DNA from 2 places in the Hydrogenophaga sp. GW101-3F08 genome. Region 2 is predicted to be linked to the other one. Evidence: predicted binding sites of a transcription regulator. Region 2 holds the regulator's gene; the other holds the start of a gene.
What was found. Region 2 encodes NrdR, which represses ribonucleotide reductase genes. Its sites were predicted from a motif close to CACNANATNTNGTG; they were not measured.

Region 1 (7,171 bases), on a different contig from region 2:
TCCTGTGACAAAGTCCTCCCCGCGGTGCCGAGGCATCGGGAAGAGGACTTTGAATGCTTGAAACGCATGTGATGGTCTGTCGGTGTGCAACGCGTGGCCCCGGGCCTAGGAACATCAGTCCCAGGAGAGCGCCCCGCCGGACTGGTACTCGATCACGCGGGTCTCGAAGAAATTGCGCTCCTTCTTGAGGTCGATCATTTCGCTCATCCAGGGGAACGGGTTCTCTTCGTTCGGGAACATGGGCTCCAGGCCGATCTGCGTGGCGCGCCGGTTGGCGATGTAGCGCAGGTAGCCCTTGAACATGGAAGCGTTGAGGCCCAGCACGCCGCGCGGCATGGTGTCTTCGGCGTAGCGGTATTCGAGCTCCACGGCCTTGATGAACAAGGCCTTGATCTCGGCCTTGAATTCCGGCGTCCACAGCATCGGATTTTCCAGCTTGATCGCGTTGATCAGGTCGATGCCGAAATTGCAGTGCATGGACTCGTCGCGCAGGATGTACTGGTACTGCTCAGCGGCACCCGTCATCTTGTTCTGGCGACCGAGCGCGAGAATCTGTGTGAACCCGACGTAGAAGAACAGGCCTTCCATGAGACAGGCAAACACGATCAGGCTCTTGAGCAGGGTCTGGTCGTCCTGCGCTGTGCCGGTCTTGAACGCCGGGTCCATGATCGCTTCGATGAAGGGGATCAGGAACTCGTCCTTGTCGCGGATCGACTGGACCTCGTTGTAGGCGTTGAAGATCTCGGACTCGTCCAGACCCAGCGACTCCACGATGTACTGGTAGGCGTGGGTGTGGATGGCCTCTTCAAACGCCTGGCGCAGCAGGAATTGGCGGCACTCGGGCGCCGTGATGTGGCGGTAGGTGCCCAGCACGATGTTGTTGGCGGCCAGCGAATCGGCGGTCACGAAGAAGCCGAGGTTGCGCTTGACGATGCGGCGCTCGTCTTCGGTCAGACCATTGGGATCTTTCCAGAGCGCGATGTCGCGGCTCATGTTCACTTCCTGCGGCATCCAGTGGTTGGCGCAGGTGGCGAGGTATTTTTCCCAGGCCCACTTGTACTTGAACGGCACGAGCTGGTTGACGTCGGTCTTGCCGTTGATGATGCGCTTGTCGGCCACGTTGATGCGGCGCGCGCCTGGCGTGCCTGCGCTGGCGGAAGAAGAGAGGGGGGCGTCAGACAGTGACACTGGCACACCCGGCATGCTGGTTGCCAGGGGAAGAGGTGCGGGCTTCGATGAGGGAGTGACTTGTTCGTCCCAGGTCAACATATGTGTGTCCAATTCTGCGGATTATCGAAGTGTCGGCATGAAATGCAAAGGACTCATGCGCGACGGGTGTGCTTTGTGTTGCGGTGTCGCATCGAACGCGCGAGCTTCGACACCACAACACATTGGCACGGACGGGTTCACATCACTGACAGGCTTCACAACCGGGGTCGTCGATGGCGCAGAACTTGATGTCGGTGGCGGGCTCCACCATCGCTTCACTGGTCGCGACCGGCGCACCCAAAGCGGTGTCGTTGCTGGTCATCGAAACGGCGTTGAGTTGACCCGTGCGACCGGTCGATTTTTCGACCTGGGTCGCCGATGTGGTGCGCAGGTAGTAGGTGGTCTTGAGACCACGCAGCCATGCGAGCTTGTAGGTGTCATCGAGCTTCTTGCCCGAGGCGCCGGCCATGTAGATGTTCAGGCTCTGTGCCTGGTCGATCCATTTCTGGCGCCGCGCAGCGGCTTCCACCAGCCACAGCGGTTCCACTTCGAACGCGGTGGCGTAGAGCGCCTTCACTTCTTGTGGCACGCGGTCGATGGGGCGCAAGGAACCGTCGAAGTGCTTGAGGTCCATGACCATCACGTCGTCCCACAGGCCCAGGCGCTTGAGGTCTTTCACAAGGTAGCTGTTGATGACGGTGAACTCGCCCGAGAGGTTGGACTTCACCGAGAGGTTGCCGAAGCAGGGTTCGATGGAGGCGTCCACACCGATGATGTTGGAGATGGTCGCGGTCGGTGCGATGGCCACACAGTTGGAGTTGCGCATGCCGTCCTGCGCGATCTTCTGGCGCAGCGCGTCCCAGTCCAGGCTGCTGGAGCGGTCCACGTCCACATAGCCACCGCGCTCGCACGCCAGCAGGTCCAGCGTGTCGGGAGGCAGGATGCCCTGGTCCCACAGCGATCCCTTGAAGCTGCTGTAGCGACCGCGTTCGCGGGCGAGTTCGGTGGAGGCCCAGTACGCGTAGTAGCAAACGGCTTCCATGGATCGATCGGCGAACTCCACCGCCTCGTTGGAGGCGTACGGGATGCGCAGCTCGTACAGGGCGTCCTGGAAGCCCATGACACCCAGGCCCACCGGGCGATGGCGCATGTTGGAGTCGCGTGCTTTCTTGACCGCGTAGTAGTTGATGTCGATCACGTTGTCGAGCATGCGCATCGCGGTCTTGATCGTGCGCTGCAGCTTGTCGTGGTCCAGCTGACGGGAGCCTTCGGTGGACCCGCTCTTGACGTGGTTGAGCAGGTTGACCGAACCCAGGTTGCAGACGGCGGTTTCGGTGTCGCTGGTGTTGAGCGTGATCTCGGTGCAGAGGTTGGAGCTGTGCACCACGCCGGCCTGCTGCTGTGGCGAGCGCACATTGCAGGCGTCCTTGAAGGTGATCCAGGGGTGGCCGGTTTCGAACAGCATCGAGAGCATCTTGCGCCACAGGTCGGTGGCGGGCAGCTTGCGGTAGGGCTTGATCTCGCCGCGCGCGGCCTTCTCTTCGTAGGCCACATAGGCGCGCTCGAAGTCGGCGCCAAAGCGGTCGTGCAGGTCGGGCACGTCGTTGGGCGAGAACAGGCTCCACTCGCCCTTTTCCATCACGCGCTTCATGAACAGATCGGGGATCCAGTTGGCCGTGTTCATGTCGTGCGTGCGGCGGCGGTCGTCGCCGGTGTTCTTGCGCAGCTCCAGAAATTCTTCGATGTCCAGGTGCCAGGTTTCCAGGTAGGTGCAGACCGCACCCTTGCGCTTGCCGCCCTGGTTCACCGCGACGGCGGTGTCATTGACGACCTTGAGGAAGGGCACGACCCCTTGCGATTCGCCGTTGGTGCCCTTGATGTGGCTGCCCAGGGCGCGCACGCGGGTCCAGTCGTTGCCCAGGCCGCCGGCGAACTTGGAGAGCAGCGCGTTTTCCTTGATGGATTCGTAGATGCCATCGAGGTCGTCGGGCACGGTGGTCAGGTAGCAGCTGGAGAGCTGCGAGCGCAGCGTACCGCTGTTGAACAGGGTGGGCGTGGACGACATGAAGTCGAACGAAGACAGCACTTCGTAGAACTCGATGGCGCGCGCTTCGCGGTCGATCTCATTGAGCGACAGGCCCATGGCCACGCGCATGAAGAAAGCCTGTGGCAGTTCGATACGGCTCTTGCGCACATGCAGGAAGTAGCGGTCGTACAGGGTCTGCAGGCCGAGGTAGTCGAACTGCAGATCGCGCTCGGGCTTGAGCGCGGCACCCAGGCGGGCCAGGTCGAACTGCTGCAGCCGCTCGTCGAGCAGTTCGTTCTGCACACCTTTCTTGATGAACTGCGGGAAGTAGTCGGCGTAGCGTGCGCCCATGTCGCTGGAGGGCACTTCTTCGCCGATCACTTCCTTCACGATGGTGTGCAGCAGCAGGCGCGCGGTGGCGTAGGTGTAGTCGGGGTCTTTTTCGATCAGGGTGCGCGCGGCCAGGATGGAGGCCTTGTAGACCTCTTCGATCGGCACGCCGTCGTACAGGTTGCGCTTGGTCTCGGCGACGATGGGGTCGGCCTTGACGTCTTTGCCCAGGCCCTTGCACGCGTCTTCGATCAGGTGTTGCAGGCGGTTCAGGTCCAGGGGGACCCGCTGGCCGCCATCCATCACGTGCAGCAGGGCTTCGGCGGGTTTGGCTTCCTCGGCCTGGTGGGCACGTTCCTGGGTGCGGCGCTCTCGGTACAGCACGTAGGCGCGGGCGACTTCGTGGTGACCGCTGCGCATCAGGCCGAGCTCCACGTGGTCTTGCACGTCTTCGATGTGGAAGGTGCCGCCGCCCGGGCGCGAACGCATCAGCGCGCGCACCACCGTCTGCGTCAGCGCGTCCACGGTTTCGCGCACGCTGGCCGATGCAGCGCCCTGGGTGCCGTGCACCGCCAGGAAAGCTTTCATCAGGGCCACGGCGATCTTGCTGGGCTCGAAGGGGACGACCGCGCCATTGCGGCGAATGATCTGGTAGTTGGCGAAAACCGGGCTGGCGGTGGCATGCGCCACGGTGCCGAAGGCGCCAGCGGCGGGAGCGGCAGAAGCGGTGCTCAAAGGGGAGGGGGATTGGGCTGTCAGCATGGGTCCTCTTTCATTTGTTGTTGGTGGCCTGCCCCGGTGCCGTGCGGCTGGGCAGGTGTTGGGCGGGCCGGTTTCAGGGCCGTGTCGGGCGGTGTGCGGAGGCTGCGGACCGGGGTCGGCGTGCCACGGCAGAAGGCCGTCAGCGTGAAATGCGCTGGTGCCGCGAAAGCACAGGGCACACTATATCTGGTGTGTCGGTGCCATTCAAGCCACTACCGGTAGCGTTTGAAAAAAAATATGGGTGCACCCGATTGGGGCTTTTCGGTGGGCGAAAAAACGCCCGAGAGCCCACTTGCCTGTCGCCGGTTCCATGGTCCGGAACGCCCCGGATTTTCTGGAACCTTGTTGGGAGAACCCAGTGATTTCGAACCCTCTGGGCGGATTCGGGTCTGAAAGCCGCGTCGATGCGGGCGGTGAAGAATCGGCTGCGGTTGCCGATGCGCGGGCGGCTCAATCGTCAGCGGTGAAAACCCGGTCTGTGTCTTCGGGAAAACACCGACGTGGCCAACCCAGGCCCCGCCGCAGCTGCGACCAGTCAAAGCCCGGCCCCGGGTCCTGCTTGCGTCCGGGCGCAATGTGCTCGTGGCCCGCCACATGGGCCACCGGATAACGTGTGCGCAGGCTGGCACACAAGCGGATCAGCGCGAGGTACTGCGCCGTCTCGAAGCGGTCGCCCTCCAGGCCCTCGAGCTCGATGCCGATGGAGTCGTCGTTGCAGTTGTCGCGTCCCCGCCAGCACGACGCGCCGGCGTGCCAGGCGCGGGCGCCGGCGTCGACGAACTGCACCAGCTCGCCATCGCGCCGGATGAAGAAATGCGAGGACACTTCCATGCCCCGGATCTGTTCGAAGTAGGGATGGGCTTGCCAGTCGAGCTGGTTGGTGAAGAGCTGTTCCACCTCGGGGCCGCCATAGACGCCGGGGGGCAGGCTGATGGAGTGGATGACGATCAGGTCGATGTGTGCGCCGTGGGGGCGTGGCCCGAAATTGGGCGAGGGGCAATGCCGGGCCGCATCCAGCCAGCCGCCGTTCCAGTGCCAGCGGGGGGCTGCGTGCCTGGTTTCAGCCCGCATCGTTGTCGTCCGAGGGCATGGCAATGCCGAGCCGCTGGATGCGGTAGCGCATCTGGCGCAGGTTGAGCCCCAGCCGGGCCGCCGCGGCGGTGCGGTTGTAGTCGGTTTCCTTGAGGGCCTGGAGCAGCACCTGGCGCTCCTGCTGGTCCAGGTAGGTCTGCAGATCGGCCGGAATGCCGGGGCACGGCGGAGGGGCCGCTGCGTCGGCGTCGGTCGGTGGCAAGGGCTCGATGCTGGCCGGGATCGTGTCCAGTGCGGTGTCGCCGAAGTCGTCGGGCTCGATGGTGTGGCCGCTGCTCAGCGCCAGGGCGCGCTGCAGCAGGTTTTCGAGCTCGCGCACATTGCCCGGCAGGTCCCGCGACTGAAGCCATTGCAGCGCCGCGCCGGACAATCCGGGCACGGCTTGCCCGGTCTCGTTGCAGATGCGTTGCAGCAGCGCGTGGGCCAGCTCGGGCAGGTCTTCGCGTCGGTCGCGCAGCGCGGGGGTGCGCAGTTCGATCACGTTGAGCCGGTAGAACAGGTCTTGCCGGAATTCCCCGGTCTTGACCAGCGCACCGAGATCGCGGTGGGTGGCACTGACCAGACGCACGTCCACCGCCTCGTCCTGCACGCCGCCGAGCGGGCGCACGCGCCGTTCCTGGATCACGCGCAGCAGCTTGGCCTGCATGGCCAGCGGGAGATCGCCGATCTCGTCGAGAAACAGGGTGCCGCCCTTGGCCGCCTGGAAGTAGCCTTCGCGGTCTTGCGTGGCGCCGGTGTAGGCGCCCTTGCGCACGCCGAAGAACTCGGCCTCGATCAGACTTTCCGGGATGGCGCCGCAGTTGACCGCGACGAGCGGGCCCGCGGCGCGGTGGCTGCATTCGTGCACCGCGCGCGCCACCAGTTCCTTGCCCGTGCCCGACTCGCCCAGGATCAATACCGGGGCCATGCTGGTGGCCACCTTTTCAATGCGGCCCTTGATCTGCGCGATGCTGGGCGCGTCGCCCACGATGCGCGTCAGGGCGCGCACGCCATCGGGCGGCGGTGGGGCGCTGCGCAGCTCGGCGATGGACGACGCGATCGCCGCGCGCGGACCGTCGGTTGGGGTGCGTTGCTGCAGCACCGCGGGCACATGGCGCTGGCTTTGCAGCGCGGCCAACACCGCGGCGCGCAGCTGCTTGAGATCAACCGGTTTGGTCAGGTAGTCGAACGCGCCGGTCTTGAGCGCTTCCACGGCGTTTTCGGCCGAACCGTAGGCGGTGATGACGATGCACCTTTCGGTGCGCTGGCTGGTGCTGAGTTCGCGCAGCAGCTCCAGGCCCAGGCCGTCGGGCAAGCGCATGTCGGTGATGAGCACATCAAACCGCTGCTGGGCCAGCCATTCGCGGGCCTGGGCCAGGTCCTGGGCCGAGACCACCTGGTGGCCTTCGCGCAGCAGCGTCAGCTCGTAGAGCGTGCGCAGATCGGGCTCGTCGTCGACGACCAACACGGAGGCGGTGACGGGGGTGGGGGTGGGCATCTTGTGGCTCGGGCGTCAGCGGGGCGAACGGGGCAGATCACCCGGCAGGAGCGAGCCGGGGCGCGTGAGGCTGGGGATCGAGTCGCCTGGGGGGTACGAGAGGCTTTGCTGGACCGGTTGGCGTGGCGCGTTGGCCGACGACGCCATGAGCACGTAGAACTCGTTGCCTTCGCGCTGGTCCAGCCGGCTGCGCTGGTAGGCGATCTGGGCGCCATACCGTTCGCACAGCTCGCGGCAGATGTAGAGACCCAGACCGCTGGAACGGCTCTCGGAGG
Region 2 (7,171 bases):
GGCGGGAACTTGGCCTCCACACTCGCCCACTGCGCATCGTTCTGCAGCGTGCTGGTCTGCTGCAGCCAGTGCGCCACATCGGCACGCAGGGTGTCGGCGCTGTGTTGGGCATCGCGCCAGGATTTGGTCGACAGCACCTCGATGCGCTGCGCGATCAACACCGCGGCTTCGCGCTCCACCTGCACCCGGTGCTGCAGGTCTTCGATGGCCTTGACCCGCTCGGTCAATGCCTGTTTCAGCGAGGCCAGCGGTTCGCGAGACAGGGGCGCACCGGCCCGGGCCGCGTCGCGCTGCCAGGCCAAGGCATCCGCAAGGTTCAGCCGCGAGTGGTCCAGCAGGGTCTGCGCCTTGTGGGCCCATTCCACGGCGATCTGCTCCTGCGACTTCTGGCGCTTCTGTTCGTCGAGCTTTTCCTTCAGCGGCTTGGCGGCGCCCCGGTCGCGGTGCGACAACTCCTTGAACACCTCGTTCATCAACTCCACCGACGGCCCACTGCCCAGCCACTCCCGGATGCGCGCCGCACGCTCGCCGGAGGTGGGTGCGGAAAACGCGCCTCCGGTGAGCGCATCCAGCGGATGTGGCGCGGAGAAGGTTGAGGGCTTGGTCGGGATGGGGGTATTCACGGCGGCGGCGTTGGATGGGGTCGGCGACTTGCGCAGGGGAAACAGCGACATCAAACAGGAGACTCAGAAAAGGAAGGGTTCGACACCGTGCCGGCATCGAGCAAGCGCGTATTGTCGCCGCTGTTCACGCACGCACAGAAAGGGACACCCCAGAAACGAGAAACCCCGATGGGCTGAACCCACCGGGGCTGACGGCGGGCGTAATGCACTTGCCGTCGGATTTGGCGGAGAGAGTTTGATGTCTCCCCAGCCTGGAAGCAACAGATTGCTCCCTTTGGAGCCGGCAGACGGTCAGACCGTGTTGCCAGCTGATGCCAGTCGCAATGACAGGCAAGCACAGGTTACCCCGGTTCGGCCATTGCTTCAAGGGTTTCGCCCAGGTGCGACCATGTGGATTTTCAATCACGCAACCACGGCCCATTCACCCGCCTCGAACGACCCACCCCGAGAACGAAAGGTATCAATTGCCCGACAAACGGTCAAAAGTGGCACACGGGACTGGAAGCCCGATCCACGCTGGTGGTGTCGCTAGGGATGTCTGTGCATCACAGTCCATCACATCTTCTTAATACACAAAAGTCATAATAAATAACATCTTAAACATTGACTTGACATGTACAACTCCATAACATCCGTCGGCTTTGCCCATCCAGGGTAAACCCGACCCGCTGCCGAACCCGGCTAAGTCGATCGCCAGGCCCATGAGGTCCTGCCGTCGATGGCGACCCAATCCAGTCGACCGGACCCACCCGTCAGGGCGACACAGAAAGGAGCGACAACATGACAGCGCAACAACAACAAACAAGGAGCACCAAAGGTGCCAAGGCGGCCCTCATGGCCGCACTGGGCGATGTGTCCCGCGGCTTTTTCGACATCACCCACAATGGCCTGGCGCTGCTGGGCACCCTGCTGGCCGTCGGACTGATCACGCTGGCCGCGCGCAGCGATCTGCGAACCAGCGCCGAACAACAGCTGCTCGGCTGGTTGCTGGAGCGCCAAGTAGCAACGACCGAAACCGCAGACGCGGCCGTGTTCAACCCCGAGCCCAGCGCCATCGAGCGCGTCACCGCCGTCCAGCCGACCGACCTCCCAAAACAGCAGGCCAATGTGGCCTTCTGGTTGAGCCGCAAATACCGTGTGGCGCCCGAACCCCTGAGCGTGCTGGTGGCGGAGGCCTTTGACGTCGGCCAGAAAGCCCGGGTAGATCCCACGCTGATCCTCGCGGTCATGGCCATCGAGTCGCGTTTCAACCCGTTTGCACAGAGCCCCGTGGGTGCACAAGGCCTGATGCAGGTGCTGACCCGGGTCCACACCGACAAATACGAGGATTTCGGCGGGCGACTGGCGGCCTTCGACCCGGTGTCGAACCTTCGTGTGGGCGCCAAAGTGCTGCAGGACTGCATCAAGCAGGCAGGCTCGATCGAGGGCGGCCTGCGGCTTTACGTGGGCGCAGTCTCATCCGATGGCGGTGACTACATCAACAAGGTCATGGCGGAACACCTGCGCATCCAGAGCGTGGCCCTGGGCAAACCCATGCCACGCTATTTCCCGCAAATCCAACGCACCCAGGTGATCGCACCCGCGACCGTCGAGCCCACACCCGAGCCAGACTCTGCGACCGACTTCGAAGCGGAAGCGCCTGCGGCCCCCGTCGTCCCACCCGAGACGCCTCTGGCGAACTCGTGATCGAGCCGCACACGCAAACCCCACGGGCGTCCGATCTCTCCATTTGACAGCCATGGCCCGCGCAAGCCTCGGCTAAACTAACCGGGTACGCGACTGGCGATAGGCGCACCAACCGAAGGACGAACTCCTTCTGACTGGCTGCGTTGACGTGGCCCCCCGGCGCTGAAAGCGATCAGCGGCCGGGACAACCACTGGGAAGCGTGCCGCCCGGCCCGACCGGGTGTTCAGCCGTTCGCCTGGGCAGCCCCTGCCGATGTGGTCCACATCGCGCCGGGATCCACGTTACCCAAGACTGCCACCATGTACGACCGCAACATCCTCATCGAGCAAACCGATCCCGAACTGTTTGCCGCCATCCAGGCCGAAAACGCGCGCCAGGAACACCACATCGAGCTGATCGCCAGCGAAAACTACGCTTCACCCGCGGTCATGGCCGCCCAGGGCACCCAGCTCACCAACAAATACGCCGAAGGCTATCCGGGCCGCCGCTACTACGGTGGCTGCGAGTATGTGGACGTGGCCGAACAGCTGGCCATTGACCGTGTGAAACAGATCTTCGGCGCCGACGCCGCCAACGTGCAACCGCATTGCGGCGCCTCGGCCAACGAGGCCGTGTTCCTCGCCTTCCTCAAGCCGGGCGACACCATCATGGGAATGAGCCTGGCCGAAGGTGGTCACCTCACCCACGGCATGGCGCTCAACATGAGCGGCAAGTGGTTCAACGTGGTCAGCTACGGCCTGAACGACAAGGAAGAAATCGACTACGACGCCATGGAGCGCAAGGCCCACGAGACCAAGCCCAAGCTCATCATTGCCGGCGCCTCGGCCTACAGCCTGCGCATTGATTTCGAACGCTTCGCCAAAGTGGCGAAAGACGTCGGCGCCATCTTCATGGTGGACATGGCCCACTACGCCGGACTGATTGCGGCTGGCGTGTACCCCAACCCAGTGCCTTTTGCCGACGTGGTGACCTCCACCACCCACAAGAGCCTGCGCGGCCCGCGCGGCGGCATCATCCTGATGAAGGCCGAGCACGAAAAAGCCATCAACAGCGCCATCTTCCCAGGACTGCAGGGTGGCCCGTTGATGCACGTGATCGCGGCCAAGGCCGTGGCTTTCAAGGAAGCACTGGCGCCGGAGTTCAAGGCCTATCAGCAACAGGTGGTGAAGAACGCCCAGATCGTGGCCGAGACCCTGACCCAGCGTGGGCTGCGCATCGTGAGCGGCCGCACCGAGAGCCACGTGATGCTGGTGGACCTGCGCGCCAAGGGCATCACCGGCAAGGAAGCCGAGGCCGTGCTGGGCAGCGCCCACATGACGATCAACAAGAACGCCATCCCCAACGACCCAGAAAAGCCGATGGTCACCAGCGGCGTGCGCATCGGCACCCCGGCCATGACCACCCGAGGCTTCAAGGACGAAGAGGCCCGGCTGACCGCCAACCTGATCGCCGACGTGCTGGACAACCCGCGCGACCCGGCCAACATCGAGGCCGTGCGCGCCAAGGTCAACGCGCTGACGGCCCGGTTCCCGGTCTATAAATAAGCCATGCTCCTGCCTGCGCCGCCGCGCGGGACGCGATCCGTCATCGGTAGCGCATCTCGCCAGTGGGCGGCCAGGCAGCAACCCTCTGTATATTGGTGTACCCATGAAATGCCCCTTCTGCGGTCACCTGGAGACCCAGGTCGTTGAGACCCGGATCTCCGAAGACGCCGACTTCATCCGCCGCCGCCGCCAATGTAGCCACTGCGAAAAACGCTTCACCACCTACGAGCGCCCGGAAGTCAGCTTTCCAGCTGTGGTGAAAAAAGACGGTCGGCGCGTCGACTACGTGCCCGCCAAGCTCAGGGCGTCCTTCGCGCTGGCGCTGCGCAAACGCCCGGTCAGCACCGAGCAGGTCGACGCCGCCATCGAGCGCATCGAAGAAAAGCTGCTCAACCTGGGCGTCCGCGAAGTTCCCGCCACCCGCCTGGGTGAAATGGTGATGCGCGAACTCAAGAAGCTCGACAAAGTCGCCTACATACGCTTCGCGAGCGTGTACCGCAGCTTCGACGATGTGAACGAGTTCATGGACGCCGTGAGAGAAACCACCTCACGCAGCAGTGGCTGAAGCACCAAGGGCATCAACACCGTTTCCGTACAGTCGGACAGACGCTCCGTCCATCGTTCTTCGTACATCCGGGCCAAACCCGACTGTTACGCTATGAAAACATAGCAGGCCAGAGGTTACTCTGACCTTGTTACCAGTTGCTGTTTGTTTCGGAGATCGATTGGACAAGTCCACATACCCATTGAGCAAGCCGACTCGACACCGTTCGGGCGGCTTTACGCTCATCGAGCTGATGGTGACGCTCGCCGTGGCAGCGATCCTTCTGGGTATCGCCGTACCCAGCTTCCAGGGCATGATGGAAAAAAATCGGGTCGCTGCGCAATCCAACGAGTTGCTGGGTGGGCTGCAAACCGCGCGCAGCGAAGCCATTCGCAAGAACGCAACGCACCGGTTCTGCAGTGCGAGCACTGGCTGGATCGTTCGCACGCCCTCTTCAGCCACGGCCATCCGCGAAGGCACCCTGCAAGGCAGCACCACGGTGGGCACCTTCTGCGCAGACTACCGGGCCGACGGCCTGCCTTACAGCTGCACCTGCAGCACCGCCACCGTCGGTACCACCTTGATCACCGGTGGCCAGATCACCATCACGTCAGGCGCACAAACCCGCAACATCCGGATTCGCACGGGATCGATCCATGTCGAATAAACACAGACAACCTGCCCGTCCGGCGCGTGCCGGCCGTTCTTCCCAACGAGGCTTCGGCCTCATCGAGGTGCTCGTGGCCGTGCTCGTGCTGGCCATCGGCCTGCTGGGCATTGCAGGCCTGCAAAGCAGTACGCTGAAGAACAACCAGAGCGCATTCGAGCGCAGCCAGGCCGTGACCTTGAGCTACCTGATGCTGGACGCGATGCGCGCCAACGTGAATGCCGCGCGTACCGGGCAATACAACATCAGCAGAACATGCAGCGTCAGCGCCAGCACCACACTGATCACCAGCGACCAACGTCTCTGGATGCAGGCGCTGAAGCAGACCCTGGGAAATCGCGACACCACCTGCGGCGAAATCACCTGCCAGGGTGAGCGATGCACCGTCCGCATCTTCTGGGACGACACGCGGGCTATCAGCGGCGACTCCAATCAGATGGTCGAGACGATCAGTGTGCTGTGAGAACAACCATGACCCAGCGTCCCAGAATTTCCAGACCCCGCCCCTCCCGCAGACAGATTCGCGGCTTCGGTATTGTTGAGCTCATGGTGGCCATTGCGCTGGGCTTGTTCCTGGTGGGAGGCGTCATCGGCGTGTTCGTCACCAATCAGCAGGCCTATCGCACCACCGAGCAGCTCTCCCGCATGCAGGAAAGCGGACGCACTGCCGTGGAACTGATGGCGCGGCAAGTGCGCGAAGCCGGCGGAAGTCCGTGTGGTCGGGGTGTGCCCACCGCGGATGTGATAAACCCTGATTCCGGTGGCAGCGCCTTCTGGTGGGCCAACTGGACCGATGGCATCCGGGGCTATGACAACAGTACGGCAGCCAACGGCATCACCATCGGTACCGGTGCGGGTCAACGGGTCGATGGCACCGATGCGGTCTTCCTGGTGTTTGGCAACCTGAACACCGGCGTGCGGATCAACGGGCACGTTCCCACTTCGGCCCAGTTTGACGTAGGCACCAACAGTCATGGCCTAGTGGATGGCGACATCGTACTGGTGTGCAACTATCGGCAGGCCGCTCTTCTGCAGGTGACCAGTGCGAGTACCTCCAATAGCACAGTGGTTCACAACACAGGTGTTGCTGGGGTGTCGCCCGGAAACTGCAGCAAGGGTTTGGGCTACCCCACCGATTGCTCGAACGTCAACGGCAATCTGTACGACTTCAGTGGCGGCTACATGGTCAAGCTGACCAGCGAGATCTGGTACATCGGATTCAATGGGCGAGGCGGGCGGTCGCTGTACAGAGCACGATTGGTGAACAGCGGTGGAACAGTCAGCGCAACGCCGCTGATTGAAGAGATTGCCGAAGGCGTCACCGACATGCAACTGACCTATCTGGAAACAGACGCCACGGGTGCATTGCCGACCGACTACGCGACCGCAGCCTCCGTCACCAGTTGGCCCCGGGTCAATGCCGTTCGCGTCACGCTGACCTTACAAAGCCTGCAGAACGTGGGCACCGACGGCGCCGCCTTGCAGCGCCAGATGACGCACGTGGTCACCCTTCGCAACCGCCTGCCATGAAGCCATTGCACACTTCCCACATACCCGCACCGAGACAGGAGCGCGGCGCCGTGCTCATCATCTCGCTCATCCTGCTGGTCCTCATCACACTGATCGGCGTGGCCAGTCTGCGCAACGTGGTGCTGGAAGCGAAGATGTCCTCCAACTTCTACGACCGCAGCCTAGCCTTCCAGTCGGCTGAAGCTGGGCTGCGTGCAGGCGAAGCCGTGGCCGCGGCTCAGGCCCAGACAACCCCCAAGCACACCAGTGCCCTGGCGCTCGCCGCGCCCACCAACGCCACCGAATGCAGTTCAACCTGTTCCGGCGGCCTATGCTCCGCGCCGGGTCTCTACTGTGAAGGCCGTTGGGCCATAAACGGTTTCTCAGGTTGGACCAACGCCACCGTCAGCCTGAATACCCAGGCCGGGTCCTCGCCGCAGTATTTCGTGGAATTCCTGGGCAACGCGTTCCCCTGCGACCCCAGCACACCGCTGGTGAATGCCACCTGCGCCCGCTACCGCATCACGGCGCGCAGCCAAGCCGGATCCGATCGGGCGGAAGTGATTCTGCAGTCCGTCTACGCCACGGAATGACACC

Region 1: AC07YZ_RS10010 (ribonucleoside-diphosphate reductase subunit alpha) is a predicted target of NrdR. The motif match lies at 4,506-4,519, and genes of this name have one in related genera.

The regions. Positions count from the first base shown of each region.
Region 1 is NZ_JBWKZP010000003.1:104,427-111,597, reverse strand. It holds gene AC07YZ_RS10015 (ribonucleotide-diphosphate reductase subunit beta) at 115-1,269, opposite strand; gene AC07YZ_RS10010 (ribonucleoside-diphosphate reductase subunit alpha) at 1,412-4,327, opposite strand; gene ampD (1,6-anhydro-N-acetylmuramyl-L-alanine amidase AmpD) at 4,778-5,398, opposite strand; gene AC07YZ_RS10000 (sigma-54-dependent transcriptional regulator) at 5,388-6,896, opposite strand; gene AC07YZ_RS09995 (sensor histidine kinase) at 6,912-7,171, opposite strand, start outside.
Region 2 is NZ_JBWKZP010000002.1:705,534-712,704, reverse strand. It holds gene AC07YZ_RS08975 (DUF349 domain-containing protein) at 1-674, opposite strand, end outside; gene AC07YZ_RS08970 (lytic transglycosylase domain-containing protein) at 1,458-2,309, shown strand; gene glyA (serine hydroxymethyltransferase) at 2,610-3,854, shown strand; gene nrdR (transcriptional regulator NrdR) at 3,958-4,419, shown strand; gene AC07YZ_RS08955 (GspH/FimT family pseudopilin) at 4,580-5,065, shown strand; gene pilV (type IV pilus modification protein PilV) at 5,055-5,528, shown strand; gene AC07YZ_RS08945 (PilW family protein) at 5,537-6,595, shown strand; gene AC07YZ_RS08940 (pilus assembly PilX family protein) at 6,646-7,167, shown strand.